Regions from separate parts of the Streptomyces sp. NPDC040718 genome, predicted to be linked through region 1. Evidence: riboswitches for the same ligand, from Rfam matches in the RefSeq annotation. Region 1 holds a riboswitch; each other region holds the start of a gene.
What was found. A riboswitch is a leader RNA that binds a small molecule or an ion and turns the genes downstream of it on or off. The one in region 1 is predicted to bind cyclic di-AMP.

Region 1 (9,601 bases):
GGACCCCGGCGACGGCCTCCCGCAGCGCCTGCGCGAGGTCGTCGGCCAGCTCGCGGTCGCTCACGGACGGGATGGCGGTGACGACGACGGCGTCGCAGTCGTCGGAGGCGAGCGCGGCGGTCAGGGCCGCGCGGAAGTCGGCCGGGCCGGCGGCGGTCGTCAGGTCCAGCGGGGGCAGCGGGCGCAGCCCCTCGGTCAGGCAGGCGTCGTAGGTGAGCACGCCGAGGGACTCCGAGTTGCCGAGGATCGCCACCCTGGGCCCGGCCGGCAGCGGCTGCCCGGCCAGCAGCAGGCCGACGTCGACCAGCTCGGTGACGGTGTCGACGCGGATGACGCCGGCCTGGCGCAGCAGCTCGGAGACGGTGGCCTCGGGGAGCCGGGTGCCGGGGACGACGTGTCCGGCCGGGGTGTGGCGGCCGCCCCGGGCGACGACCACGGGCTTGGCGGCGGCCGTGCGGCGGGCGAGGCGGGTGAACTTGCGCGGGTTGCCGAGGGTTTCCAGGTACATCAGGGCGACGTCGGTGGCCTCGTCCTCGTACCAGTACTGGAGGATGTCGTTGCCGGAGACGTCGGCCCGGTTCCCGGCCGACACGAAGGACGACAGTCCCTCGCCGCGGCGCAGCAGGGCGGACAGCAGGGCGATGCCGATCGCACCGGACTGGGTGAACAGGCCGATCCGGCCGCGCGCGGAGGCGGGGGCCGGGGCGAGGCAGGCGTTCAGCTCCACCTCCGGCGCGGTGTTGATCACCCCGAAGGCGTTCGGCCCGATGAGGCGCATCCCGTACGAGCGGACCTGCCGTACCAGTTCGCGCTGGCGGGCGAGTCCGGCCGGGCCGCTCTCGCCGTATCCGGCGGACAGGACCACCAGCCCCTGCACCCCGTGCTCGCCGCAGGCGGCCACGGCGTCCGGGACGCGGTCGGCGGGGACGGCGATCACGGCGAGGTCGACGGGGGCGCCGATGTCGGCGAGGCCGCGGTAGGCCCGTACGCCTTCGAGGAGGTCGCCCTCCATGCCGGGGGCGCGGGCCTCGTTGACGGCGTAGAGGTGTCCGCGGAATCCCCCGTCGCGCAGGTTGCGCAGGGCGGTGGCGCCGACGCCGGCGCCGGAGCGGCTGGCGCCGATCACCGCGACGGAGCCGGGGGCGAGGAGGCGCTGCACGGAGCGGGCCTCCGCGCGCTGTTCGCGGGCGCGCTGGACGGCGAGGGACTCGGCGGTGGGTTCGAGGTCGAGGGTGAGGTGGACGGAGCCGTCCTCGAAGCTGCGCTTCTGCTGGTAGCCGACGTCCGTGAACACCTTGATCATCTTGGTGTTGGCGGGCAGCACCTCGGCCGCGAACCTGCGGATCCCGCGCTCCCGGGCCACCGCGCCGATGTGCTCCAGCAGGGCGGAGGCGACTCCGCGGCCCTGGTGGGCGTCCTGGACGAGGAAGGCGACCTCGGCCTCGTCGGCGGGGGCGGAGGCGGGCCGTCCGTCGGGGCCGATGCGGTCGAAGCGCACCGTGCCGATGAACTCCCCGCCGATGGTCGCGGCGAGGCCGACGCGGTCGACGTAGTCGTGGTGCGTGAAGCGGCGGACGTCGCGGTCCGAGAGGCGGGGGTAGGGCGCGAAGAAGCGGTAGTACTTCGACTCGTCCGAGACCTGTTCGTAGAAGCTGACCAGGCGGCCCGCGTCCTCGGTGGTGATGGGGCGGATCCGGGCGGTGCCGCCGTCGCGCAGCACGACGTCCGCTTCCCAGTGGGCCGGGTACGAGGGGTCCGACGCGGTGGTCATGGGGCCACCTTAAGGGGCGGTCCGGCCAGGTGTGCGGGTGCGGTGGGCGGCCCGCTCGGCGAGTGCGCGGCGATTACGGCGGACCGGGGCGAACCGGTGCAAGCTGGGGAGGGTCGAACGGCGGTGGATGCGGGCCGAAGGTCGGTCCGAGCATTCCGGACGGCGTGAGAGACTGGTCTAGACAACCCGTAGAACCTGAAGGGCATCACCATGGCAGAGCGCCGCGTCAACGTCGGCTGGGCCGAGGGCCTGCACGCTCGTCCCGCCTCGATCTTCGTCCGGGCGACGACCGCCTCCGGAGTTCCGGTGACCATCGCGAAGGCCGGCGGCGACCCCGTCAACGCCGCGTCGATGCTGGCGGTCCTGGGCCTCGGCGCCCAGGGCGGCGAGGAGATCGTCCTGGCTTCCGACGCCGAGGGCGCGGACGCCGCGCTCGACCGCCTCGCGAAGCTGGTCGCCGAGGGTCTCGAGGAGCTCCCCGAGACCGTCTGACCCTTCGGGTCCGGTAGCCCGGAAGCCGCAGTCCCCGCCACCCCGGGGGCCGCGGCTTCCGTGTTTCCCCTTCGGGGAGTCCGCGAATTCTGCGCGACGGAATCGAGCCACAGACACGCAAAAGCGGATGCACAAAAGTGGATGCACAAAAGCGGGAACCCGGAAGCCGCGCGAATTCCGCCGACATACGGGAGCACCCGGATATCCCTCCGTTGTATACGGGATTTGTTAATCAGGAGCGCTCGCCGTGTTTACGGCAGGTTGCGGATTCCTCACCCTCGGGCGGTGCGCCGCCGCCGACCGCTGCGCGTGCTGCGCGGTCAGGGTCCTGGCCCGCTCCGCGTCCCCGCGGGCGACGGCGTCCACGATCGCGGCGTGCTCGGCCCAGCACTCCGCGGGCTGCGCGGGGGCCTCGACCACGTACATCCAGGCGATCTTGTGCCGGGTCTGGGTCAGCAGGGCGATCAGCCCCGGGCTCCCCGAGGCCTGGGCCAGCGTCTCGTGGAACCAGCCCCCCAGGGAGCGCAGGTCCTCCCCCTGCGCCCGGCCGGCCCGCTCCCGGCCCAGCCTGACCAGTCCGCGCAGCACCTTCAGGTGGCCGTCGGTGCGCCGGCGGGCGGCGCGGGAGGCGGCGAGCGGCTCCAGCAGCATCCGCAGCTCCAGGAGGTCGGCCGCCTCCTGCTCGGTCGGCTCGGCCACGCAGGCGCCCGCGTGCCGCCGCGTGGTCACGAAGCCCTCGGACTCCAGGGTCCGCAGCGCCTCGCGGACCGGGACGCGCGAGACCCCGTAGCGGCGTGCGAGCACCTCCTCGGTCAGCCGGCCGCCCGGCCCGAAGAATCCGGAGACGATGTCGTCGCGAATCGCTGTGCACACCGCGTGCGCCGGAATACGCAAGGCCGGACCTCCGCTGGTTTCGGTTCGGTTTATCGTGGCCGTGCTGCGACTCTATTGCAACACGCGACAAATTTCCGAGCGGGGAGCGGAAATGCGATGAGAAATACGAAGAAGGCCCCGGCTCAAAGAGCCGGGGCCTTCTTCGGTGAAGCGCCGTGCGGGTGCGGGTCAGATGCCCACGCCGTGGCTGCGCAGGTAGGCCAGCGGGTTGATGTCCGTGCCGTACGTGGCGCCGGTGCGGGCCTCGAAGTGCAGGTGCGGGCCGCTGGAGTTGCCGGTGGAGCCCGACAGGCCGATCTGCTGGCCCGGGGTAACCGTTTCGCCCGCGGAGACGCTCAGCGAGTCCAGGTGCCCGTACTGGGTGTAGGTGCCGTCGTTGTGGCGGATGACGACGTTGTTGCCGTAGGCGCCGCCCCAGCCGGCCTCGACGACGGTGCCCGCGCCCACGGCGTGGACGGAGGTGCCGGAGTCGGCGTGGAAGTCGATGCCCGTGTGGCTGCCGGAGGACCACATGCCGCCGCCCGCGCCGTACGAGGTGCTGACGTACGAGCCGTCGATGGGGGCGACGAAGGTGTTGAGGCGCTTGCGGGCCTCTTCCTTCGCGGCCTTCTCGGCGGCCTCGCGCTCGGCCTTCTCCTTGGCCTCGGCGGCGCGCTTGGCCTCGGCGGCCCGCGTCTTCGCCTCGGACTCGGCCTGCGCCTGCGCGGCGACGGCCTCGGCGGCGCTCTGCTGGGTCGCGGCCTGGACCTCGATGTCGTCCTGCAGACCGTCGGCGACGACGATCGCGTTCTGACCGGTGTCCTCCATGGACGGAGCGCTGCTGTTGTCCGCCGCGAAGGCCGGAGCGGCCAGGGTGCCGACCACGCCCGTGGTGGCGAGGGCGGCGATGCCGGCGTAGCCGGCGGTCTTGCGGCTCAGACGGCTGGAACCACGGTGCTTACCAGAACCGGCGGCACGACTGCCAAACGCCATGAAGGGGGTGATCCTTTCCTTCCCTCTCGCCTACCGGGTTAGCTGACGGGTTCGGAGCAGGAAGGTCTCCTACGGGCCTCCTCTTGCGAGGGGGTCCGATTCACCCCAGGGACGCATGTGGGTCCCCGGCTCCCCAGGCTCGCGCCTGACGGGGACTCGGCGATCGCTGTCCGGTGCCGCGGGTGCGGCGGGTACGAACTGACGAACAGCACGGCCGACGCTAGGCGGATCATCAGTCAATCGCCAAACAGACGAGCGCTTTTGTTGCGTACGCCACACCGCATACCTGCAACCACGCCACCAAACGGACAAAGGGGGCTCCGGTGGATGTTCCACCGGAGCCCCCTGGAAACGGGCCGGATTCCGGCCCGTCTCGGGCCTCGCGCCGCTCAGTTGGCGACGACGGTGACCTCACCGATCCCGAGGGCCAGTACGGGCTCCTCGATCTGGGCCGCGTCGCCCACCAGGACGGTGACCAGTCGGTCCACCGGGAAGGCGTTCACGACGGCCGAAGTGGCCTCCGCCGTACCGGTTTCGGCCAGCCGCGCGTACAGCCGCGCCTGGTAGTCGTCCGGCAGCTCCTGCTCGACCTGGTCGGCGAGCGTGCCTGCGACCGAGGCGGCCGTCTCGAACTTCAGCGGGGCCACGCCCACCAGGTTCTGCACCGCCACGTCCCGCTCGGCGTCGGTCAGTCCGCCCTCCGCGAGGGTCCGCAGCACCTTCCACAGGTCCTCCAGCGCCGGACCCGTGTTGGGGGTGTCCACCGAGCCGCTGATGGCGAGCATCGAGGCGCCCTTGCCGTCGGCCGTCGAGCGCAGCACCTGCCCGAAGGCGCGCACGCCGTAGGTGTAGCCCTTCTCCTCGCGCAGCACCTTGTCCAGGCGTGAGGTGAGGGTGCCGCCGAGGCAGTAGGTGCCGAGCACCTGCGGGGCCCAGACGATGTCGTGCCGGTCCGGCCCGATCCGGCCGATCAGCAGCTGCGTCTGGACGGCTCCCGGCCGGTCCACGATGATCACGCGGCCCGTGTCGTCGGCCGTCACCGGCTGGACGGGGCGGGGCGCGGCGGTGTTGCCGGTCCAGGCGCCCAGGGTGTCCGCCAGCAGGGCGTCCAGGTCGATGCCGGTCAGGTCGCCGACGACCACCGCGGTGGCGGTGGAGGGGCGTACGTGGGCCTCGTAGAAGGCGCGCACGGCCCCGGAGTCGATCCGCGCGACCGTCTCCTCGGTGCCCTGGCGCGGGCGGGACATGCGCAGCGTCGCCGGGAACAGCTCCTTGGAGAGTTCCTTGGCGGCGCGGCGCTGCGGGTTGGCCAGCTCGTGCGGGATCTCGTCGAGCCGGTTGCGCACCAGGCGGTCGACCTCGCTGTCGGCGAAGGCGGGCGCGCTCAGGGCCTCGGCGAGCAGGGCGAGCGCCTTGGGCAGCCGGGAGGCCGGGACCTCCAGGGAGACCCGCAGGCCGGGGTGGTCGGCGTGCGCGTCGAGCGTGGCACCGCAGCGCTCCAGCTCGGCGGCGAACTCCTCGGCGGAGTGCTTGTCGGTGCCCTCCGACAGGGCGCGGGCCATGATGGTGGCCACCCCGTCGAGGCCCTCCGGCTCGGCGTCCAGCGGGGCCGCGAGGTTGACCTCGACCGCCACCACCTGCTGGCCGGGGCGGTGGCAGCGCAGCAGGGTCAGGCCGTTGGGGAGCGTGGAGCGCTCCGGGGCCGGGAAGGCCCACGGCTTCGCCTCGCCGGCCTGCGGCCGCGGGTGGAAGGTCATCGTGACGGCTGCGGTGTCGCTCACTGCTCCGCCCCCTCGTTCTCGTCGTGCTGCTCGGTCTCGTGGGCCTCGGCGCCGGCCAGCGGCTCGTAGACCAGTACCGCGCGGTTGTCGGGGCGCAGCCGGGCGGCGGCCACGGCCTGCACCTCCTCGGCGGTGACGTCCAGGACCCGCTGGACGGCGGTCAGGGCGAGCTGCGGGTCGCCGAACAGCACCGCGAAGCGGCACAGTTCGTCGGCGCGGCCGGCCACGGTGCCGAGCCGGTCCAGCCACTCGCGCTCCAGCTGCGCCTGCGCGCGCTCCATCTCCTCGGCCGTCGGACCCTCCGCGGCGAACCGCGCGAGCTCCTCGTCGACGGCCGCCTCGATGGCGGGCACCTCGACGCCGCTGGAGGTCTTGACGTCCAGCCAGCCCAGCGAGGGCGCGCCCGCCAGGCGCAGCATGCCGAACCCGGCCGCCACGGCCGTCTGGTCACGGCGGACCAGGCGGTTGTGCAGGCGGGAGGACTCGCCGCCGCCCAGCACGGTCAGTGCCACGTCGGCGGCGTCGCACTCGCGGGTGCCGTCGTGCGGCAGGCGGTAGGCGGCCATCAGCGCGCGCGCCGGGACCTCCTCGACGATCTCCTCGCGCAGCTGCGCGCCCATGATCTCGGGGAGCGAGCCGTCGCGCGGCGGCTGCTTGCCGTCGTGCGCCGGGATGGAGCCGAAGTACTTCTCGATCCAGGCGAGGGTCCGCTCCGGGTCGATGTCGCCCACGACCGACAGCACGGCGTTGTTGGGCGCGTAGTACGTACGGAAGAAGTTGCGCGCGTCCTCCAGGGAGGCGGCGTCCAGGTCGGCCATCGAGCCGATCGGGGTGTGGTGGTACGGGTGGCCCTCCGGGTAGGCGAGGGCGGTCAGCTTCTCGAACGCGGTGCCGTAGGGGACGTTGTCGTACCGCTGGCGGCGCTCGTTCTTGACGACGTCGCGCTGGTTCTCCATGGACTCGTCGTCCAGGGCGGCCAGCAGCGAGCCCATGCGGTCCGCCTCCAGCCACAGGGCGAGCTCCAGCTGGTGCGCCGGCATCGTCTCGAAGTAGTTGGTGCGCTCGAAGCTGGTGGTGCCGTTCAGCGAGCCGCCGGCGCCCTGGACGAGCTCGAAGTGCCCGTTGCCCGGTACGCTCGCCGAACCCTGGAACATCAGGTGCTCGAAGAGGTGAGCCAGACCGGTCCGCCCCTTGACTTCGTGGCGCGAGCCGACGTCGTACCAGAGGCAGACGGCGGCGACCGGAGTGAGGTGGTCCTCGGACAGCACCACGCGCAGGCCGTTGGCCAGCCGGTGCTCGGTCGCTGTCAGGCCGCCGGAGCCGGCCTGAGCTGTGGCCGTGTGACCCATGGGCATGTGGTCCCTTCGATCGCGATGCAGAGATTTCTGTCAGACCTGCCACTGTATGCAAGCGCACCGACGGCCGGATAAGTTCCCGGGTCACTCCCCCCGACTCCGTACGGGGGACCCCCGGGGTCGGAGTCCGCGTTGTCGGTGCCTCGGGCCACAATGGTCCGCGTCAACCACGCCAGATCCGCCCCAGTACATCCCGAACCTTGGTTAAGGAGCCGCGCAGCGATGGCCCGCCGCAGCACGAAGACCCCGCCGCCGGAGGATTTCGAGGAGAAGATCCTCGACATCGACGTCGTCGACGAAATGCAGGGCTCCTTCCTCGAGTACGCGTACTCGGTGATCTACTCCCGCGCCCTGCCCGACGCCCGCGACGGCATGAAGCCGGTGCACCGGCGCATCGTCTACCAGATGAACGAGATGGGCCTGCGGCCCGACCGGGGGTACGTCAAGTGCGCCCGTGTCGTCGGCGAGGTCATGGGCAAGCTGCACCCGCACGGCGACGCGTCGATCTACGACGCCCTCGTGCGCATGGCCCAGCCCTTCTCGATGCGGCTGCCGCTGGTCGACGGCCACGGCAACTTCGGCTCGCTCGGCAACGACGACCCGCCGGCCGCGATGCGCTACACCGAGTGCCGGATGGCCGACGCCACGTCGCTGATGACGGAGTCGATCGACGAGGACACCGTCGACTTCACCGCCAACTACGACGGCCAGGAGCGCGAGCCCGTCGCCCTGCCGGCGGCCTACCCCAACCTCCTCGTCAACGGCGCCTCCGGCATCGCCGTCGGCATGGCCACCAACATGGCCCCGCACAACCTGGGCGAGGTCATCGCGGCCGCCCGCCACCTGATCCGCTACCCGGAGGCGGACCTGGAGGCGCTGATGCGCTTCGTGCCGGGCCCCGACCTGCCGACCGGCGGCCGGATCGTCGGCCTGTCCGGGATCAAGGACGCGTACGAGAACGGCCGCGGCACCTTCAAGATCCGCGCGACGGTCTCCGTGGAGGACGTCACCGCGCGCCGCAAGGGCCTGGTCGTCACCGAACTGCCCTTCACGGTGGGTCCCGAGAAGGTCATCGCGAAGATCAAGGACCTGGTCGGCTCGAAGAAGCTCCAGGGCATCGCCGACGTCAAGGACCTCACCGACCGCTCGCACGGCCTTCGCCTGGTCATCGAGATCAAGAACGGCTTCCACCCCGAGGCCGTCCTGGAACAGCTGTACAAGCTGACGCCGATGGAGGAGTCCTTCGGCATCAACAACGTCGCGCTGGTCGACGGGCAGCCGCTGACGCTGGGCCTCAAGGAGCTGCTGGAGGTCTACCTCGACCACCGCTTCGAGGTCGTGCGCCGGCGCAGCGAGTTCCGCCGGGGCAAGCGCCGCGACCGGCTGCACCTGGTCGAGGGCCTGCTCGTGGCCCTGCTCGACATCGACGAGGTCATCCGGATCATCCGCGACAGCGACAACTCCGCGCAGGCCAAGGAGCGCCTGATGGAGCGCTTCTCGCTGAGCGAGGTCCAGACCCAGTACATCCTGGACACCCCGCTGCGCCGCCTCACCCGCTTCGACCGGATCGAGCTGGAGTCCGAGCGCGACCGGCTCACCGGCGAGATCGACGAGCTGACCGGGATCCTGGAGTCCGACTCGGAGCTGCGCAAGCTGGTCTCCTCGGAACTGGCCGCGGTCGCCAAGAAGTTCTCCACCCCGCGCCGCACCGTCCTGCTGGAGTCGGCGGGCACCTCGGTGGCGGCCGTTCCGCTGGAGGTCGCCGACGACCCGTGCCGGGTGCTGCTGTCCTCCACCGGTCTGCTGGCCCGTACGGCGAACGCCGAACCGCTCCCCGTGGAGGAGGGCGGCGGCCGCGCGAAGCACGACGTGATCGTCTCGCAGGTCGCGGCGACCGCCCGGGCCGACGTCGGCGCGGTCACCTCGTACGGCCGCCTGCTGCGGCTCGCGGTGATCGACCTGCCGCAGCTGCCGGACACGGCCGCCGCGCCGAACCTGGCGGGCGGCGCCCCGGTCTCGGAGTTCCTCTCCGGCCTGGAGGCCGACGAGACGGTGGTCTGCCTGCTCTCGCTCGACGAGTCCTCGCAGGGCCTGGCCCTGGGCACCGAGCAGGGCGTGGTCAAGCGGGTCGTGCCGGACTACCCGGCCAACAAGGACGAGCTGGAGGTCATCACCCTCAAGGAGGGCGACCGGATCGTCGGCGCGGTCGAGCTCCGCACGGGCGAGGAGGACCTGGTCTTCATCACCGACGACGCCCAGCTGCTGCGCTACCCGGCCGGCCAGGTGCGCCCCCAGGGCCGCCCGGCGGGCGGTATGGCGGGCATCAAGCTCGCCGA
Region 2 (9,601 bases), on a different contig from region 1:
CTCGCCGGAGCGGTGCGACATCATGCACTTGAAGCCGTTGCGCTGGGCCATCTCGACGGCGTCGAGGGTCTCGGTCAGGGAACCGATCTGGTTCACCTTCACGAGCAGGGCGTTGGCGGAGCCCTCCTCGATGCCGCGGGCGAGGCGCTCGGGGTTGGTGACGAAGAGGTCGTCGCCGACGATCTGGACCTTGGAGCCCAGGCGGTCGGTGATGGTCTTCCAGCCGGCCCAGTCGTCCTCGAACAGCGGGTCCTCGATGGAGACGAGCGGGTACGCCTCGACGAGCTCGGCGTAGTAGTCGGTCATCTCGGCGGCCGAGCGGGACTGGCCCTCGAACTCGTACTTGCCGTCCTTGTAGAACTCGGACGCGGCGACGTCGAGCGCGAGCGCGATGTCCTTGCCCGGGGTGTAGCCGGCCTGCTTGACGGCCTCGATGATGAGGTCGAGCGCGGCGCGGTTGGACTCCAGGTTCGGGGCGAAGCCGCCCTCGTCGCCCAGGCCGGTGGAGAGGCCCTTGGTGTGCAGGACCTTCTTGAGGGTGTGGTAGACCTCGGCACCCCAGCGCAGCGCCTCGGAGAAGGACTCCGCGCCGATCGGGGCGATCATGAACTCCTGGATGTCCACATTGGAGTCGGCGTGCGACCCACCGTTGAGGATGTTCATCATCGGAACGGGCAGCAGGTGCGCGTTCGGGCCGCCGAGGTAGCGGAACAGCGGCAGGTCCGAGGCCTCGGACGCGGCGTGGGCGACGGCGAGGGAGACGCCGAGGATGGCGTTGGCGCCGAGCGAGCCCTTGTTGTCGGTGGCGTCGAGGTCGAACATGGCCTGGTCGATCAGGCGCTGCTCGGTGGCGTCGTAGCCGACGAGCTCCGGCCCGATCTGCTCGATGACGGCGAGGACGGCCTTCTCCACGCCCTTGCCCATGTAACGGTTGGGGTCACCGTCACGGAGCTCGATGGCCTCGAAGGCACCGGTGGAGGCGCCGGACGGAACGGCAGCACGGCCGGTGCTGCCGTCGTCGAGGCCCACCTCGACCTCGACCGTGGGGTTGCCTCGGGAGTCCAGGATTTCCCGGGCTACGACGACGTCGATGGACGGCACGAGCATCTCCTTCTGGGATGTGACGCTGGGTGTGCGGTGGCGTGTGGCCGTGGGACGGCCCTGCCGACTAGAGCCTAACCGGCTCCGGGGTGTGGGCTGCCCGACCGCCCGGGTCCTGGGACGAAAAAGGGGCCGAATACCCGTCTTCCTGGACATAGGGCCCTTGATTCGCCGAGCTCGGTGGGAGGCCACACCACGGAAGACAGCGCTCCGGTTCCGGAATGCGGGTACCGGAGGACGACACGCCGCCGCCCGGCGCGTGGGGGGATACGCGCCGGGCGGTGGGGATGCTGCGGGGTGCCGCGAGAGTTACGCGGACATTCAGCTGAGCTTCAGCTTCTGACCCGGGAAGATCAGGTCGGCGTCGGACACGGTGTCCTTGTTGAGCTCGAAGAGCTTCTCCCAGCCGCCCTTGACCTTGTTGGCCGTGGCGATGGTGCCGAGGGTGTCGCCTTCCTTGACCGTGTAGCTGCCGTTGCCCGCCTGCGGGGCCGACGGCTTGCCCGGGGTCCAGTTGCCGGAGCCGGCGCCGGAGCCCTTGGTCTCGGTCTCGGTCTTCGGCGTGGACGGCTTGGCCGGAGCGGGCTTCGCCGGGGCCGGCTTGGCCGGAGCGGGCTTGGCCGGGGCCGGCTTCGTCTCGGGCTTCGGCTTGGCCGGGGTGGTCGAACCGCCGCCGTTGTACGAGGAGTTGGACAGGCCGACGCCGCAGTGCGGCCAGGCGCCCTTGCCCTGGCCCTTGAGGACCTTCTCGGCGATGGCTATCTGCTGGCCCTTGGTGGCCTGGTTGGCCTGCGAGGCGTACGCCTTGCCGCCGTACGCGGCCCACGTGGAGGACGAGAACTGCAGGCCGCCGTAGTAGCCGTTGCCCGTGTTGATGGACCAGTTGCCGCCGGACTCGCAGGCGGCGACCTTGTCCCACTCGGCCGCGGTGGCGGCGCTGGCGGTACCGGCGGCCATCAGGGGGGCCGCGACGGCGACACCGGCGACACCGGCGAGCGTGACGATGCGGACGGCCTTGGAGCCGCGGCGGTGCTTGCCCTTGCCGGAAAGCAGCATGGAGTTCTCCTCACCGACGCCTTCGAGGTGAGCTGTCGGGTTCGGGCGGATGAGTTGCCCGGTCACGCGGCGCGGCGCGTGTCTTCACCCCTAGCCGGTACGCGGGCCGTCTCTCAACGGCCTTTCCCGGCGCCTACCTTGGTTCCCCCGCTCCTGCCTTCGGCGCTTGCGCGACGACTGTTCCCTCCGGCCGCCGGCAGGATTCGGCGATGCGGTCGAAGGAGCTCGCGGTGGCGAGCGATTCAGAAGGTAGGCAGGTCTCTCCCCGATGTTCAACGTGTGATTTTGGGGAGAAACCGGCCTACTTGCCTTCTTCGAGAGCACGTTTGTGCAGGTGAGAGGCGGGTTTGCGGAAGTTCCGGAACGAGACACGCCAGTTGTCCGGAAGAGATGCATGTCTCATTTGGCGATAACGGACATTCAGCTCGTAATGGATGTCCGAACTGCCCTCTATTTCTTGGTTAGATCCAGGTTCTGTCCGGGCTTGATGAGGTCCGCGTCCCCGCCGATGACCTGCTCGTTGGCTTTGTAGAGCTCGCCCCAGCCCCCCTTGACGCCCTGGGCGTTGGCGATGTCCGAGAGGCTGTCGCCCGCCTTCACGGTGTACGTGGGCTCCGCGGCGGCGGCTGACGCCGTGCCAGGCGCCGCGGGCACCTCGATGGCCGCCGGGCCGCGGTGCTTGCCCGGGCCGTCGGTCGCCTCGGCGGACGGGGTGCCCGTCGGGGCGCCCGGGGTGGCCGGGGCGGTGGGCGTGACGCCCGGGGAGGGGGTGGAGCCCGGGGCCGTCGGGGTTGCCGGAGCGGTCGGGGTGCCCGGCGCCGTCGGGGTACCCGGGGTCGGCGTGGGCGTGCCCGGCGTCGTGGGCTGGACGGTGAAGTCCGGCTCGGGCATGACGGGCAGTCCGCTGGAGGGGCCCAGCGGGTAGTCCGGGAGCCCGCTCGGATTGGACGTGGCGCCCGGCGCCGGGGTCGGGGCCCCGAAGTCGGTGGAGGGCTTGCCCTTGCCCGTCTTCGGCACCGAGGCGTCGGGCCGGGTCGGGGTGGGCGCGACGGGACCGGGGTTCAGCTTGTCGCCAGGGTCCACCTCGGGCGCCGGGCCCTGCTGGGTCAGCCCGGCCGAGGCGGAGCACAGCGGCCAGGCCTGGGGGCCCTGGGAGGCCAGCACGCGCTCGGCGACCGCGATCTGCTGGGAGCGGCTGGCGAGGTCCGGGCGCTCCGCGTACGCGAGTCCGCCGGCGTTGCGCCACTGCTCCAGGGTGAACTGCAGGCCGCCGTAGGCGCCGCTGCCGGAGTTCGCGCTCCAGGTGCCGCCGCTCTCGCAGTCGGCGACCTTGTCCCACGTGGTGGTGTCGGCCGCGTTCGCGCCTGTGGCGGCGAGCAGCGGCATGGCCAGCGCGGAGCCTGTGACTCCTGCGGTGACGACGATCGCGGGTACCTGGCGGGGGCGTCTGTGGCGGCCGTTCCCGGGAAGCATGAGACTGCACCTTTCGCATAACGGCGGGGTAACGGCAGAACCTAGCCGCCTTCGAACGGATGTCACAAGTTCGGCGGTGGACTGACTTCCGGTCAGTTCGGCTTCGCGCGCGCCCTCATTCGTTCGGGACTGTGAAGCGGACGGGAAGGGTGCGCAGGCCCCGCATGATGAGCCCGCCGCGCCAGCGCAGGTCCGTAGGGGGAACCGCAAGTTCCAGATCCGGCAGACGCTTCAGCAAAGTTCCGAGGGCCGTCTGGCCTTCGAGACGGGCGAGCGGGGCGCCGAGGCAGTAGTGGATCCCGTGGCCGTACCCGAGGTGCTGATTGTCACTCCGGGAGAGGTCCAGGGTGTCCGGTTCGGCGAACCGCCCGGGGTCCCGGTCGGCCGCCGCGAGGACCACCAGTACCGGGTCCCCGGCCTCGACGTCCTGCCCGCCGAGGGTCAGCGGCCGGGTGGCGAACCGCCAGGTGGCGAGCTCCACGGGGCCGTCGTAGCGCAGCAGTTCCTCGACGCCGGTCTCCAGCAGCGCGCTCTCGCCGGCCGCGAGGGAGGCCTGGAGGCGCTCGCGCTGGTCCGGGTTCATGAAGAGGGAGTGGATGCCGTTGCCGATGAGGTTCACGGTCGTCTCGAAACCGGCGAAGAGCAGGATGAAGGCCATCGCCGTGGCCTCGGCCTCCGTCAGATGGTCTCCGTGGTCACTTGCCCGGATCAGATCTGAAATGAGGTCATTGCCCAGATCATCCCGCTTGCGGTGGATGAGTTCCCCGAGATACGTGCGCATCTGCTTCACCGAGCGGGCGACCCCGCCGCGCGGCCCGCCGCCGTGGCGGATCATCATCCCGGCCCAGTCGCGGAAGTCGTCCTGGTCCTCGCGCGGTACGCCGAGCATCTCGCAGATGGCGTAGATGGGGAGCGGGAACGCGAACTCGTGGATGAGGTCCGCCTCCCCCTTCCCCGCGAACTGATCGATGAGATGGTCGGTCAGCTCCTGCACGCGCGGGGTGAACTCGGCCACGCGCCGCGGGGTGAACGCCTTCGACACCAGCCGCCTCAGCCGGGTGTGGTCCGGCGGGTCGATGTTCAGCAGGTGCGTCATCAGCTCCGCCTTGCGCTCCCCCGGGATCCCGGTCTTGCCCTTGGCGTGCGCCGGCTCCGCGTGGTGCGCCGGGTTCTTGCTCAGCCGCTGGTCCGCGAGGGCCTGGCGGGCATCGGCGTACCGGGTCACCAGCCAGGCCTCGACGCCGCTGGGCAGCCGGGTGCGGTGCACCGGCGAGTTCTCGCGCAGCCAGGCGTAGGCCGGATAGGGGTCGGTCGCGAACTCCCAGTCGAAGAGCGTCGGCCCCTCGGGGCGGGACGGATCGGGCTGGGCGGCGGAGGTCTGATCGTGCACCCGTCGACCGTATCCCGGCTCGCCACCGGCCATCCCTTATGGCCGCTTCGTCGCGGCTGTCCGTAGATCGGACATCGCTTGACGCCAGGTTCTGCGACATTCCTACTTTCGGTTCTGTGGATGTCAGGATCTTGAAAAGCAGTTTCGCGGTGGTGGAGAGACGGGCCGAGCACGCGGTCAAGTACTTCTACTCCCACCTCTTCTGGCACAACCCCGGGCTCCGCGAACTCTTCCCGGCCTCCGCCGAGGACATGGAACGCCAGCGCGACCGGCTCTTCGCCGCGCTCACCCATGTCGTCACCCACCTGGAGAGCGAGACCCTCCTCCCCTACCTACGCGACCTCGGACGCGACCACCGCAAGTTCCTCGTCGGCCCCGAGCACTACGCCGCCGTCGGCGCCAGCCTGATCGCCGCCCTCGCCCAGACCTCCGGCGACGCCTGGACGCCGGCCGTCGAGAAGGCCTGGGGCGAGGCCTACCAGGTCATCGCCGACGCCATGACCGCCGGCGCGGCCGCCGACGACGAACCTCCCTGGTGGGAGGCCGAGGTGGTGCGCCACCTCCAGTACGGCGAGGACATCGGCGTACTGACCCTCGCACCGCGCACCCCGCTGCCCTACCTGCCCGGCCAGTACGTCAGCGTGAGCAGCGACCGCGTCCCGACCACCTGGCGCACCTACTCCCTCGGCAACGCACCCCGCCCCGACGGCACCGTCGACCTGCACGTCAGCCGGATCGACGGCGGCCGGCTCAGCACCGCCCTCGTCCGCGACGTCCTGCCCGGCGAGGTGCTCCGCCTCGGCGCCCCCGGCGGACAGCTCACCCTGCGCCGCGAGGACCGCCCCCTCACCCTCATCGCCGCCGGCACCGGCTGGGCACCCGTACGGGCCCTGCTGGAGGAACTCCTCCAACACCCTCCCGACCACGACGTACGGCTCTTCGTGGTCGCACGGGACGCCGCCCACCTCTACGACCGGCCCCTGATCGACCGGCACGCCGCCGCCTGCCGCTGGCTCGGCGTCACCTACATCACCCCCGCCCCCGGGCAGCACCGCAACCAGGCCACCGACCGGCTCGCGACCGCCCTCGGCAACCGCGCCCTGTGGCGGGAACAGGACGTCTACCTCAGCGGCCCGGCCCTGTTCATCGAGGAGACCACCCACCTCCTCCGGGAACTCGGAGCCCGCCCCGACCGGGTATTCCACGACACCGTCCCCGTCGCCGGCTCCCAGCGCACCCGGCCGCTGGGCTTCGGCGAGTGGTTCCTGCACCGCCCGTCCCCGCACTGGCACAACCCCTCGGGCCGCGCCCCGCGCGACTAGGCCGCGCCCGCCGGATTCCGCCGGCGCATACCGGGGCCGCTCCCCCGCCGCTCCCGCGCTACTCCCCCGACACGCCCTCGGCCGCCCGGATCGCGTCCCGGTAGACACGGGCCGCCGCACGCAGCGCCGCCTCGGGGTCGGTCCCCGACGCCTCGGCGCGCGCCGCCAGCTCCAGCAGCTCGTACCCGATGCCCTCGCCCCGGGGCAGCTCCACCGCCACCCCGCCCGTACGGGCCCGCCCGGCGAGCTTGGCCGCCAGCGCCAGGCCCGGCTGGCCCAGCGGGATCCCGTCGGTGACCGAGTCCCGCTGCTTCTCGACCGCCTTGGTGGCCTGCCAGTGGGCGCTGACCTCCTCCGGGGAGTCGGCCGTGGCGTCCCCGAACACGTGGGGGTGGCGCCGGATCAGCTTGTCCACCAGGTCGCCCGCGACGTCGTCGACGGAGAAGGCCTCCGCCCCGTCCTCGCCGCCGCCCTCCTCCTCGGCGATCCGCGCGTGGAAGACCACCTGGAGCAGCACGTCGCCGAGCTCCTCGCGCAGCGCGTCCCGGTCGCCGTCCTCGATCGCCTCGACCAGCTCGTACGCCTCCTCGATGGCGTACTTCACCAGCCCCTCGTGGGTCTGCCGCGAGGTCCAGGGGCAGTCGCGGCGGACCCGGTCCATGACCTGCACCAGGTCCAGCAGCCGCGCCCCCGGCAGGTCGTACGAGCCCGGCAACAGCTCCAGGTCGGGCATCGCGACCCGGCCCGAGCCGGCCAGCCTCGCCAGCCCGTCCGTCAGCCGCTGGTCGCCCTCCCCGGCCGGCAGCACCACGATCGTGCGGCCCCCGGCGCAGGCCTCTACGAGCGCGTGCGCGTCCGGGACCTCGTGCGACACCTCGACCCCCGCCTCGCGCAGGTACGGCAGCTGCGGGTGGCCCGGGTCGGCGCACAGCACCCGGTCCGCGGCGTGCAGGGTCTGCCACGCCGGCCAGGACAGCAGCCCGGGCGCGACCCGGTGGCTGGCGGTCAGCAGGACGATCCGGCCCGTGGGCTCGGCGGGAGCGGCGGCGGAGGCGGGGGTGTCGTTCACCCCCCGAACCTACCCCCGCCCGCAGCCCTCAGGCTCCGGCGGGTGCCGCCTGCTCGGGACGGGTCAGCTGGGTGATCCACGGCGTCTCCTGGTCCCCGAGCAGGATCTGCTGCGCGTCCCAGCGGCCGTAGCGCGGGTTGACCTCGATGTGCAGCGCCTTCGCCGCCTCCGCCAGCTTGGCCAGCGCCTTGTCCTGGCTGCCGTAGTGCGCGAAGACCTTGTCCCGCAGCAGCTTGAAGCGGGTGTCCGCCTCGATCTGCCCCGGCGCCAGCTGCGCCTGCTGGAGCGCCGCGTCCCGCAGCTCCTTCTCCCCGCCCAGCTGCTCGATCTGCGCCTTGCGGACGTCCTGGACCTCCTTCGGGCTCACGCTCAGCCCGGCGTCCTCGGCGGCCCGCTCCAGGACGGCGCTCTGGATCATCTTGTTCAGCTTGAGCCGCTCCAGCCCGGCGGTCGCGCCGATCAGCTGCGCGCCCTGCTCGGACTTGTTCTGGGCGGCGCGCACGTCGCCGACCTGGGCCTGGAGCGCCGAGGTGGTGATGCGCTCACCCCCGACGACGGCGGCGGTACCGGGACGGGTGCCGTCCGAACACGCGGTCAGCAGGGGGGCCGCCGCGAGCAGGACGGCGGAGACGGAGAGCGCTGTGCGACGGTGCAAAGGAGCCTCCAGGGCCGGGAGATTGTGCTTCGGTGCACAAGGGCCTTGCGGTGATCGATGGTATGCAGTCAGGGTGGCCCGAGCCACCGGTTCGACCAACGATTCCGGCGGTGTTGGGGTGCGAGTTCACCCCCGGTCACCGCGGAGTCCTTCCTTCCTGAGATCGTCGGTGCACCATGCCGACATCTCAGCTCGCCCAGCGTCAGATTCCGGACCGGCCCGCGACACAGGTCCCGCGGGGGGCCGGGCGGGGGGCGGGGGTGGCCGGGGCGGTGTTCGCCTCGCTCGTCACCGCCGTCGCGGTGTGCGGCGGGGACGCCGTCGCGCGGGTGTTCCCGTACGGGCCGCGGCACCGCAGCGTCAACGACCTCGGCAACCAGTTCGTACCGTTCCACGCGCACCTGTGGGACCTGCTGCACGGGCGGGCCGAGGGCGGGCTGCTGTTCAACTGGCAGTCCGGGTACGGGACCAGCTTCCTGCCCGACTTCGGCACGTACCTGACGAGCCCGTTCGCCGTGCTGGTGGCGCTGTTCCCGCGCGAGGACATCGACCTCGCCGTGTACGTGGTGACCGTGCTCAAGACGGCGGCCGCGGCGGCCGCCATGGCGTGGCTGCTGCGGACCCAGCGGCGCGGGCCGTGGTGGGCGGCCGGGCTGCTGGGGGCTTCGTACGCGCTGTGCGGGTGGTCGGTGATCGAGGCCGCGTACAACCCGATGTGGCTGGACGGGCTCGTCGCCTTCCCGCTGCTGTGCCTGACCGGCGAGTGGGCGCTGCGGGCGCGGCGGCCGGTGCTCGGGGTGCTGGTCGTCGCGGTGGGCTGGACCGCCAACTTCTACACCGCGTACATGGCCACGCTGGGCGCGGCGCTGGTGCTGGTGGTGCGGGTGGTGCTGACCCGGGAGGGGGCGCGCGAGCGGGCCCTCGTGGTGGGGCGGGCGGCGGGGACGACCCTGCTGGGGATCGGGCTGGCGGCGCCGGTGCTGGTGCCGCTGTTCCTCAGCACGAAGCAGGCGTACCCGGGCTGGTCGAAGGAGTTCGGGCCGGTGCCGTGGTCGGACTTCTTCGCCCGGCTGCTGCCGGCCACGTACTCCTTCAACTCCCCCGCCGTGTTCGTCGGCACCGGAACCCTGCTGCTGGTGGCGGCCCTGCCGTTCCACCGGGCGCTGCCGGTCCGCACCCGCTGCTGGTGGGCGGGGCTCGTGGTGGCGGTGACGCTGTCCTTGCAGTGGGAGCCGACCCATCTGCTGTGGCACCTCTTCGCCACCCCGAACGGCAGCGCGTACCGGCAGACCTTCGTGCTGGCCGGCATCGCGGTGATCGCCGCCTGGACGGGGCTCGCCGCGGGCGCGCCCGGCGGACGGGCGCTCGCGGCGGGCGGCGGTCTGCTGACGGCGGCGGCGCTGTGGGCGAGCGACAGCGCCCTGGTGACGACGTGGGGGTACGCGCTCTTCGCGGGCGGGCTGGCGCTGGGCGCCACCGCCTGGCGGGCGCTCGGCCGGCGGCGGCTGCGGCCGGCGGCCGCCGGGCTGCTCGCG
Region 3 (9,601 bases), on a different contig from region 1:
ACGCGTCGGCATGAGCCCCGGACAGGGCGGGGGGGCGGGCGGCGCGGGGGCCGGCCGCAAGGGCTTCGACCTCGCCGCGCTCCTCGCCGAGCGCGGCGGGGAGCGCTACGAGCTGCACGCCCGCCACCTCAACCACCAGCTGCCCCGCATGCTGCACACCATCGGCTTCGACAAGGTCTACGAGCGGGCCGAGGGGGCCCACTTCTGGGACGCCGAGGGCAACGACTACCTCGACATGCTGGCCGGGTTCGGGGTGATGGGCCTGGGCCGGCACCACCCGGTGGTGCGCCGGGCCCTGCACGACGTCCTGGACGCCCAGCTCGCCGACCTCACCCGCTTCGACTGCCAGCCGCTGCCCGGGCTGCTGGCCGAGAAGCTGCTGTCGTACAGCCCGCACCTCGACCGGGTCTTCTTCGGCAACAGCGGCACCGAGGCCGTGGAGACCGCCCTGAAGTTCGCCCGGTACGCCACCGGGCGGCCCAGGATCCTCTACTGCGACCATGCTTTCCACGGGCTGACCACCGGCTCGCTGTCGGTCAACGGCGAAGGCGGCTTCCGCGACGGGTTCGCCCCGCTGCTCCCCGACACGAAGATCGCGCTCGGGGACCTGGCGGCGCTGGAGCGCGAACTCGCGCGCGGGGACGTGGCCGCCTTCGTGGTGGAGCCGGTCCAGGGCAAGGGGGTGCACGCCGCCCCGCCCGGGTTCCTGCGCGCCGCGCAGGAGCTCCTGCACCGGCACAAGGCCCTCCTCATCGCCGACGAGGTGCAGACCGGCCTCGGACGGACCGGTGACTTCTACGCGTACCAGCACGAGCCGGGCGTGGAACCGGACCTGGTGTGCGTGGCCAAGGCCCTCTCCGGCGGGTACGTCCCCGTCGGCGCGACCCTGGGCAAGGACTGGATCTTCCAGAAGGTGTACTCGTCCATGGACCGGGTGCTGGTGCACTCCGCCAGCTTCGGTTCCAACGCCCAGGCGATGGCGGCCGGGCTGGCGGTCCTGTCGGTCATGGAGGACGAGCAGGTGGTGGCCAACGCCCGGGCCATGGGCGACCTGCTGCGCGGACGCCTGGCGGCGCTCGTGGACCGGTACGAGCTGCTGCACGAGGTGCGCGGGCGCGGGCTGATGATCGGCATCGAGTTCGGCAAGCCCTCCTCCCTGGGGCTGCGCAGCCGCTGGGCCGTGCTCCAGGCCGCCCGAAAGGGCCTGTTCGCCCAGATGGTCGTGGTGCCGCTGCTGCGCAGGCACCGGATCCTCACCCAGGTCTCCGGGGACCACCTGGAGGTCATCAAGCTCATCCCGCCGCTCATCGTGGACGAGGCGGACGTCGAGCGGTTCGTCGGGGCCTTCCAGGAGGTCATGGACGAGGCGCACGGCGGCGGCGCCCTGATGTGGGACTTCGGCCGGACCCTCGTGAAGCAGGCGGTCGGCAACCGCTGAGGCGCGGCGGCGCCGGAGGGGGCCCGGGCGGCCCCCTCCGGCTGGCCGGGGTCAGCCCTCCAGGAGCCGGTCCCGCAGCCGGTCCAGGGAACCGGGCGCGAGCGCGAGCCCCTCGGCGAGGTAGCGCTCCACCCCGCCCCACTGCTCGTCGATGGTCGCGAAGGCCGCGAGCAGGTACTCCGCGCGGGCGTCGAACAGCGGCGCCAGCAGCTCCATCACCTCGGGGGAGCGGGCCTCGGGCGCGTCGCTGCCCCGGCGCACCCGGTAGCGGTTGTGCGGGGCGTTGGACTCCAGGTAGTCCGCCACGATCGCCTCGCGCTCGACGCCCAGCGCGAGCAGGGTCACCGCGACCGACAGCCCGGCCCGGTCCTTGCCGGCGGCGCAGTGCATCAGCGCCGGCACGCTGTCCAGCGCGAGGGCGTGCACGACGCGGCTGTGCTCGGCGGTGCGGGTGCGGATGATCGTGCGGTAGGAGTCGGTCATGCGGGCGGCGGCCCTGCCCCCGCCCAGGAGGCCGCGGAGCTGGTCGAGCTCGCCGTCGCGGACCATCCTCCAGAATTCGCGGCCGTCGGCCGGATCCGTCAGCGGGATGTTCACGTTTCGTACACCCGGCAGTTCGACGTCCGGGCCCTCCAGGGCCTGATCGGCTCCGTTGCGGAAGTCGAAGACGGTGTGGAGCCCCAGCGACGCGAGGAACTCTGCGTCGGTTTCGGTGGCATGCGCCAGATGTCCGCTTCGGAACAGTCGTCCCGGCCTGACCCTCCGTCCGTCCGTCGTCGGCAACCCGCCCACGTCACGGAAGTTGCGCACTCCGGTCAGTTCCGCGCCGGGTTCGGGCCCGGTGGGAAGGGGCTGGGGTATCTGCTGGGTCACGTGTACTCCTCCGCTTGGTTCGTGGTGTCCGAATTGGCCTGGTTGGGAACAACTTGCCATATGTGGAGGCGAGATCGGGCCGGGCTCCGTGAGCCAGATCATACGGTGACCGTGCGTGCCTGATCGCGGGAACCGAATTGCCTTGTGGGGACGGTTGTTGATGGTGCGGAATGGACGCAGGGTGACCGGAATTCCATTGATCCCCCATATCTGCGAATCCGTCAGGGAATTCGCGGCTTGTTGCCCGGTGCCCCGCTCGATTACCTTCGCGATCGATCCGGGTGGACCGCCTAATCCTGCCGCCGCCCGGGAACCGCACCCGACCATCGCGCGCGGCAGGAGCGGGGGAACCAGGTAGGCCGCTGCTCCGGATCATTTCCGGCTCAGCTAGGGGTGAAGCCGAACCCGTGCTCCGCACGTACGGCCGGACATCTCCAGTCCGAACCCGACAGCTCACCTCGCAGGCGCCGGAGAGGAATTCGCCATGCCCGGAAAGGGTAAGCACCGCCGTCCGAAGTCCCGTTCGATATCCCGCGGCTTCGCCGTCGCCGGAACCGGCGGAGCGGCCCTCGCGCTCCCGCTGATGGGTGCCGCCGGCGCCAACGCGGCCCCGGCCGCCGCCCCGGCCAAGTCCGCGCCCGCGCAGAGCTCGCAGGCCCCGGAGGCCCTCCGCGCCGCGGCCCCCGCGGCCGCGCCCGCGGCCGCGCCCGCGGCCGCCGAGCCCACCGTCTACACGGTCGTGCCGGGCGACTACCTCTCCAAGATCGCCGCCGAGCGCCACCTCGACGGCGGCTGGGAGCGGCTGTACGCCGACAACCACGAGGCCGTCGGCGCCGACCCGTCCCTCATCCACCCGGGCCTGAAGCTGACCCTCGTCGGCGGCGAGGCCCCGGCCGCCGCGCCGAAGGCCCCTGCGGCCCCGGCCGAGGAATCCTCCAGCGGTGCTCCGGCCGCCCCCGAGGGCGTGGGCGGCAAGGCCCAGTCCCCGAAGGCCCCGGGCAAGGCCGCCCGCACCTCCGGCGGCGCGGCCGCGCAGGGCTCGGGCGCCGCCGCCAAGAGCGAGAAGGCCGCCGCGCCCGCCGCCGCGTCCGGGTTCACCGCCCCCGTCGGCGGCGGCGTCTCGACCCAGTACCGGGCGAGCGGTGCCATGTGGTCCTCCGGCTACCACACCGGCGTCGACTTCATCGCGAGCACCGGGACCACCGTCAGGGCCGTCGGCGCGGGCACCGTGGTTTCCGCAGGCTGGGGCGGCGCGTACGGCAACGAGGTCGTCATCAGGCACGCCGACGGCAAGTACTCCCAGTACGGCCACCTCTCCTCCCTCTCCGTCTCGGTGGGCCAGAGCGTCACCGGCGGCCAGACGATCGGCCTCTCCGGCGCGACCGGCAACGTGACCGGCCCGCACCTCCACTTCGAGATCCGCACGGGCCCGTCCTACGGCTCGGACGTCGACCCGCTCGCCTACCTCCGCTCCAAGGGCGTGAGCATCTGACGGCACCGCCGTCGGCACGAGGACACGCGTGGGGCCGGGACCCGAGGGGGGTCCCGGCCCCACGTGTACTTATTCCTTATCCCCCGCGTGGTATAGATCACGGTCCGTCAACCCCTCATTACGTTGGCGTAGGTTGGTTGCCAAGGTGAAGGATGTCTTCCTGTGGCAGCGACGAAGACGACACTGAAGACCATCGGCTCGTACGCGGCGATCGGGGACAGCTTCACCGAAGGCGTGGGGGACCCGGGACCCGGGGATTCCCATCTCGGCTGGGCGGACCGGCTCGCCGTACTCCTGGCCGATCAGCGCGACGAGCACGACTTCCGGTACGCGAATCTGGCCGTGCGGGGCAAAGTACTCGACCAGATCGTGGCCGACCAGGTCCCGAGAGCCAAGGAACTCGCACCCGACCTCGTCACCTTCTGTGCGGGCGGCAACGACATCATCCGCCCCGGCAGCGACCCGGACGACCTCGCGGAGCGGTTCGAGGCGGCCCTGGCCGACCTCAAGGCCTCCGTGGGCCTCGTGATGATCACCACCGGCTTCGACACGCGGGGCGTGCCGGTCCTCAAGCACCTGCGGGGCAAGATCGCGACGTACAACGTCCACGTCCGAGCCATCGCCGACCGGTACGGCTGCCCCGTGCTCGACCTCTGGTCCCTCAAGACCGTCCAGGACCGCCGGGCCTGGGACGCCGACCGGCTGCACCTCTCGCCCGAGGGGCACACCCGCGTGGCGCTGCGCGCCGCGCAGGTCCTCGGCTACGAGGTGCCGGCCGACCCGGACCAGCCCTGGCCGCCCGTCCCCCCGCGCGGCTCGGTCGACGTGACCCGCGACAACATCCAGTGGGCGCGCGAGTACCTCGTGCCCTGGATCGGCCGCCGGCTGCGCGGCGAGTCCTCCGGCGACCACGTCGAGGCCAAGCGCCCGGACCTGCTGCCGCTGTAGCGGACGCGCAGGGGGCGGGATGCGGGGCCGGTACCGCGCGGCGGAATCCTCCGGGGCCCGTGTGCGTTGGGATGGTCGTAGACGTACGACCGTCCCATCCTGCACCTTCCCAGGAGGCGCCTTGACCGGCTCCCTTCCCCTGCGTCCCCGGCTGCGCGCCCTGCGGCCCGAAGCCTTCGGCGCGGATTCCTCCGGCGCACGGCTGGAGCGGATCCTGCGCTCGCCGAACTTCGCCGACGGCGTCTTCCAGAACCCGGTAGGGGCCCGGACCAGGCCTTCCGGATCGATGGCGGAGTTCGCCAAGATCTACTTCCACAAGGAGCAGCGGGTCCTGCGCAGCCCCGACGCGCCGATCCCCGTGCACCCGACCACCCTCGCCGACCTGGCCAAGCCGCCGGCGAGCGGCCTGCGCCTGACCTGGATGGGCCACTCCAGCGTGCTCGCGGAGATCGACGGCCGCCGCGTGCTCTTCGACCCCGTGTGGGGCGACCGGTGCTCCCCCTTCCCCTTCGCCGGGCCGAAGCGGCTCCACCCGGTCCCGGTGCCGCTGGCCTCGCTGGGTGCCGTCGACGTCGTCGTGATCTCCCACGACCACTACGACCACCTCGACCTCCCCACCATCAAGGCCCTGGCCGGCACGGACACGGTCTTCGCCGTCCCGCTCGGCGTCGGCGCGCACCTGGAACGCTGGGGCGTCTCCCCGGACCGGCTGCGCGAGCTCGACTGGAACGAGGCCACCGAGGTCGCCGGTCTCACCCTCACCGCCACCCCGGCCCGGCACTTCTGCGGACGCGGCCTGCGCAACCAGCAGGTCACCCTGTGGGCCTCCTGGGTCGTCAGCAGCGGCGAGCACCGGATCTTCCACAGCGGGGACACCGGCTACTTCCCGGGCTTCAAGGAGATCGGCGCCGAGCACGGGCCGTTCGACGCCACGATGATCCAGATCGGCGCGTACTCCGAGTACTGGCCGGACATCCACATGACCCCGGAGGAGGGCGTGCGGGCTCACCTCGACCTCCAGGGCGGTGTGCCGGCCGGCACGCTGCTGCCGATCCACTGGGGCACCTTCAACCTGGCCTTCCACGCCTGGGCCGAGCCCGCCGAATGGACGCTCGACGCAGCCGAGGGCGCGGGCCAGCGCGTCGCCGTCCCGCGCCCCGGCGAGCCCTTCGAGCCCGCCGGCAAGCTGCCGGTCGAGCCCTGGTGGCGTCCGGTCTCCACCCCCATCGCCCGCCCCTGGCGCCACCCGAAGCCGACGGACCCGGCGGACCCGGCGCCGAGCGGGCCCCGGGCCAGTGATCTGGACCTGGCGGGGGAGCGCTGACCCCGGCCGCCCCCGACCAGAGCAGTACGCAGGCCAGCTCCTGTACCGACCCGCACACGGTGGTGGCGACCACCGGCACCCTCGTACGCGGCCGGCGGTCCGCCGCCCCGCCCCGCCGGCCGGAGTCAGCAGCGGCCGCGGGGCGGTTCCGGCGGCCGGCACGAGCCCGGACGGCCCCCGCCCTGTTGCGGTACCGCCAGGGCGAGGGCCACCGGGCCGATCCCGGTCCCGGCGCGCAGGGCCGGCCCGCAGGGGTCAGTAGTAGCGCAGCAGCGTCGGCTCGGCGTGGCGTGCGTACGCCCCCAGCGCCAGGCCCTGGTGAGCGAGCCGGGCCTTCTCCGCCCGGCGGATCGCCAGCAGGGTGCCCAGCGCCTCCTCGAAGTCGTCGTTGACGACGTGGTAGTCGTGCTCCGCCACGAAGTTGAAGTCGCGCAGCGCCATCGTGTGCCGCAGTTCCCGCTCCTCCTCGTTCTCACTGCCCCGGCCCGCGAGCCGCCGGTCCATCATTTCCACGCTGGGGGCCATGATGAAGATGCCGACGGTCTGTTCCGGGAAGCAGCGCCGGAGGTTCAGGTAGCCCTCGGGGCAGTAGTCGAGCAGCAGGTCCTGGCCCCGGCCGAGCGCCTCCTCGAGGGGAGCGCGCAGGGTGCCGTAGTACTCGTCGAAGGACGGGTGGATCCACTGCGCGAACTCGCCGTTGCCGGCCATCTTGAGGAACTCGTCACGGGACACGTGGTCGTAGTGCTCCTCGCCGGCTCCGGGCCGGGGCCGGCGCGTGGTCACGGACCGGGTGGTGACCAGCGTCGGATCGGCTTCGGCCATGGCGCGCGCCAGTGAGGTCTTCCCTGTGCCGGAAGGCCCGGACAACACGAACAGGCAGCCGGTGGGGCGGGTGAGGAACGGCTTGGGATCGACTGGCATGACTGGTATTCACCTCGTGATTCAAGGAAGTCGCGCCGCGGTCCTTTCGCGCCTCTCGGCCAGGGGGAGCGACACGTGACGCATGTCGGCGAGTGCCGTGAGCCGGGGCTCACGGCACTCGCCGAAGGATCAGAGTGCGGCTCAGCGGCCGGACTTGACCTTGTCCAGGCGCGGGCGAAGGCCCACAGCGTGGTTGCGCATGTCGAATCCCCCTCTCCATATCCGGTGAGAAAGCCACTGCCCGGGGAATTCCGGTAGCGGCGTTCTCTCTGCAACGATGATTTCCGATGCCCCGCTCCGGGGCCAAGGGGTTGTCCCGATCCGGAAACACGGAAACGCCACCGGTGCCGCACGCCCCGCGTATTTCCGGTGGGGCGTCGCGATTTCCAGGGGCCCGCACGCTCCGGCCGGTTGCCGATTCCATCGGGCAACGGGAAACCCCTTGAGCCCGGGTGGTCCCGGAGTGACGCTCCAGGAGATGACCACAGAAGAGGGGGAAAGCCACCCATGACCTCGGCAACGAGCGAGAGCGCGCAGTCGACCGCGCAGTCGGCCGCGGACCCAATGCCGCGTACACCCTTCGGTGAAAGAGCCGCGGGCCCGGACCTGCGGGTGGCGGACCTGTCCCTGGCATTCCGCGGCCGCACCGAAATCCGCCTGGCGGAGAACGAGATGCCGGGGTTGATGGCGCTGCGGGAGCAATACGCGGGGCAGACGCCGCTGTCCGGAGCCCGGATCACCGGAACGCTGCACATGACGGTGCAGACCGCGGTGCTGATCGAGACGCTGGTCGCGCTGGGCGCGCAGGTGCGCTGGGCCGGATCCAACGTGCTCTCGACCCAGGACGCGGCGGCGGCCGCCGTCGCGGTGGGTCCCGGAGGCGGCCGCGACGACCGGCCGGGCGTCCCGGTGTTCGCCTGGAAGGGCCAGAGCGCCGAGGAGTTCTGGTGGTGCGTCGAGCGCGCGCTGTGCTGGCCCGACGGTTCGGGTCCGAACATGCTCCTCGACGACGCGGCCGGTTCCACCATGCTGCTCCATCAGGGCGTCGCGTACGAGCAGGCGGGCGCCGTTCCCGCCGCCGGGCCGGACGACGACGAGATGGACACGGCCCTGCTGCGGCTGCTGGCCGCTGCCCACACCACCGCACCGGGCAGGTGGAGCGCCATGGCCGCGGGTATCCGCGGGGTCACCGAGGAGACCACCACGGGCGCCCACCGGCTGCGCCGGCTGGCCGCGTCGGGGTCCCTGCTCTTCCCCGCGATCAGCGTCAACGACTCGGTGACGAAGTCGAAGTTCGACAACATCTACGGCTGCCGGCACTCCCTGATCGACGGCATCAACCGGGCCACCGACGTCCTGATCGGCGGCAAGACGGCGGTGGTGTGCGGTTACGGGGACGTGGGCAAGGGCTGTGCGGCGGCGCTGCGCGGCCAGGGCGCGCGCGTGGTGGTCACCGAGATCGACCCGATCTGCGCGCTCCAGGCCGCCATGGACGGCTACCAGGTCGCGACGCTGGACTCCGTGGTGGAGCGCGCCGACATCGTGGTGACCACGACGGGCAGCCGGCACGTCCTCACCGCCGGGCACCTCGCGCGCATGAAGCACCAGGCGATCGTCGGCAACATGGGCCACGCGGAGGGCGAGATCGACCTCGCGCAGCTGGCCGCGGTGCCCGGCGTCCGACGGGAGACGATCAAGCCGCAGGTGGACGAGTGGACGTTCGAGGACGGGCACTCCCTGATCGTGCTGTCCGAGGGGCGGCTGCTGAACCTGGGCAACGCGACCGGGCACCCGAGTTTCGTGATGTCGAGCTCCTTCGCCAACCAGGTCCTCGCGCAGGTCGAGCTGTACACCGGTGTCCGCAGCTACCCGCTGGGCGTGCACGCCCTGCCCAAGCACCTCGACGAGAAGGTCGCCCTGCTCCACCTGGACGCGCTGGGGGCCGAGCTGACCCCCCTGAGCGAAGCGCAGGCCGAGTACCTCGGCGTACCGGTGGGCGGCCCGTACAAGCCGGACTCGTACCGCTACTGATGGATGTGGGGTGTCTCACGCATGTCTCGAACCGATGACCTGACCCGGTGGCTGGGCCTGGAGCCCTGCGCCGACGGCGGCTGGGCGAGTGCTCCCGCCGGGCACGACTCCTACGACGGGAGCCTCCTGGACCACCGGGTCATGGCCTTCCGCACCCGGCTGCTGGACGCCGACCGCCCCCGCACCGGCTGGCGGCGCACGGACGCCGACACCGTACTCGTGCGCCATCCGCCGCACGGGCCGGACACCGTGCTGCGGCTGTGGACCAGCGACGGGCGGGGGCGGCCGACCGCCCGCCCGCTCGGCGGTCACCCGTCCCCGGACGAGCCGTTCCAGCTGACCGTGCCCGGCGGCCAGTGGTACGCCCTGGAACTGCTGGAGGGGGAGGCCGGGCTCTGGAGCGAGGCCGTCGTCCCGGGCATTGCCTTCGGGGAGGGCACGCAGCCGGCGGCTCCCCGGCCGCCCACGGCGGGGGCGGCGGAGCAGCGGGACGTGCGGCGGGCCGGGTCGAACGGGCAGCCGTTGCACGAGCTCCTCGGGCTCACCCCCCATGTCGAGGGCGGCTACTTCCGCC

Region 2: it holds a riboswitch for cyclic di-AMP, as region 1 does, so the genes downstream of both, ACZ597_RS25455 (transglycosylase family protein) here and ACZ597_RS20220 (M23 family metallopeptidase) in region 1, are expected to answer to the same signal.
Region 3: it holds a riboswitch for cyclic di-AMP, as region 1 does, so the genes downstream of both, ACZ597_RS15475 (LysM peptidoglycan-binding domain-containing M23 family metallopeptidase) here and ACZ597_RS20220 (M23 family metallopeptidase) in region 1, are expected to answer to the same signal.

Annotation. Positions count from the first base shown of each region.
Region 1 covers NZ_JBVIXO010000007.1:213,370-222,970, forward strand. Annotated here, with positions in the region: gene ACZ597_RS20205 (bifunctional acetate--CoA ligase family protein/GNAT family N-acetyltransferase) at 1-1,771, opposite strand, end outside; gene ACZ597_RS20210 (HPr family phosphocarrier protein) at 1,982-2,263, shown strand; gene ACZ597_RS20215 (GntR family transcriptional regulator) at 2,492-3,157, opposite strand; gene ACZ597_RS20220 (M23 family metallopeptidase) at 3,326-4,129, opposite strand; cyclic di-AMP (ydaO/yuaA leader) riboswitch at 4,142-4,301, opposite strand; gene ACZ597_RS20225 (M16 family metallopeptidase) at 4,519-5,886, opposite strand; gene ACZ597_RS20230 (M16 family metallopeptidase) at 5,907-7,259, opposite strand; gene ACZ597_RS20235 (DNA gyrase/topoisomerase IV subunit A) at 7,488-9,601, shown strand, end outside.
Region 2 covers NZ_JBVIXO010000011.1:86,330-95,930, forward strand. Annotated here, with positions in the region: gene eno (phosphopyruvate hydratase) at 1-1,107, opposite strand, end outside; gene ACZ597_RS25455 (transglycosylase family protein) at 1,423-2,157, opposite strand; cyclic di-AMP (ydaO/yuaA leader) riboswitch at 2,160-2,332, opposite strand; gene ACZ597_RS25460 (transglycosylase family protein) at 2,608-3,630, opposite strand; gene ACZ597_RS25465 (cytochrome P450 family protein) at 3,746-5,020, opposite strand; gene ACZ597_RS25470 (globin domain-containing protein) at 5,170-6,342, shown strand; gene ACZ597_RS25475 (nucleoside triphosphate pyrophosphohydrolase) at 6,401-7,411, opposite strand; gene ACZ597_RS25480 (SurA N-terminal domain-containing protein) at 7,440-8,066, opposite strand; gene ACZ597_RS25485 (YfhO family protein) at 8,243-9,601, shown strand, end outside.
Region 3 covers NZ_JBVIXO010000005.1:273,503-283,103, reverse strand. Annotated here, with positions in the region: gene hpnH (adenosyl-hopene transferase HpnH) at 1-14, shown strand, start outside; gene ACZ597_RS15485 (aspartate aminotransferase family protein) at 11-1,438, shown strand; gene ACZ597_RS15480 (tyrosine-protein phosphatase) at 1,490-2,311, opposite strand; cyclic di-AMP (ydaO/yuaA leader) riboswitch at 2,629-2,791, shown strand; gene ACZ597_RS15475 (LysM peptidoglycan-binding domain-containing M23 family metallopeptidase) at 2,796-3,803, shown strand; gene ACZ597_RS15470 (SGNH/GDSL hydrolase family protein) at 3,966-4,751, shown strand; gene ACZ597_RS15465 (MBL fold metallo-hydrolase) at 4,873-6,075, shown strand; gene ACZ597_RS15460 (guanylate kinase) at 6,331-6,996, opposite strand; gene ahcY (adenosylhomocysteinase) at 7,561-9,027, shown strand; gene ACZ597_RS15450 (cupin domain-containing protein) at 9,049-9,601, shown strand, end outside.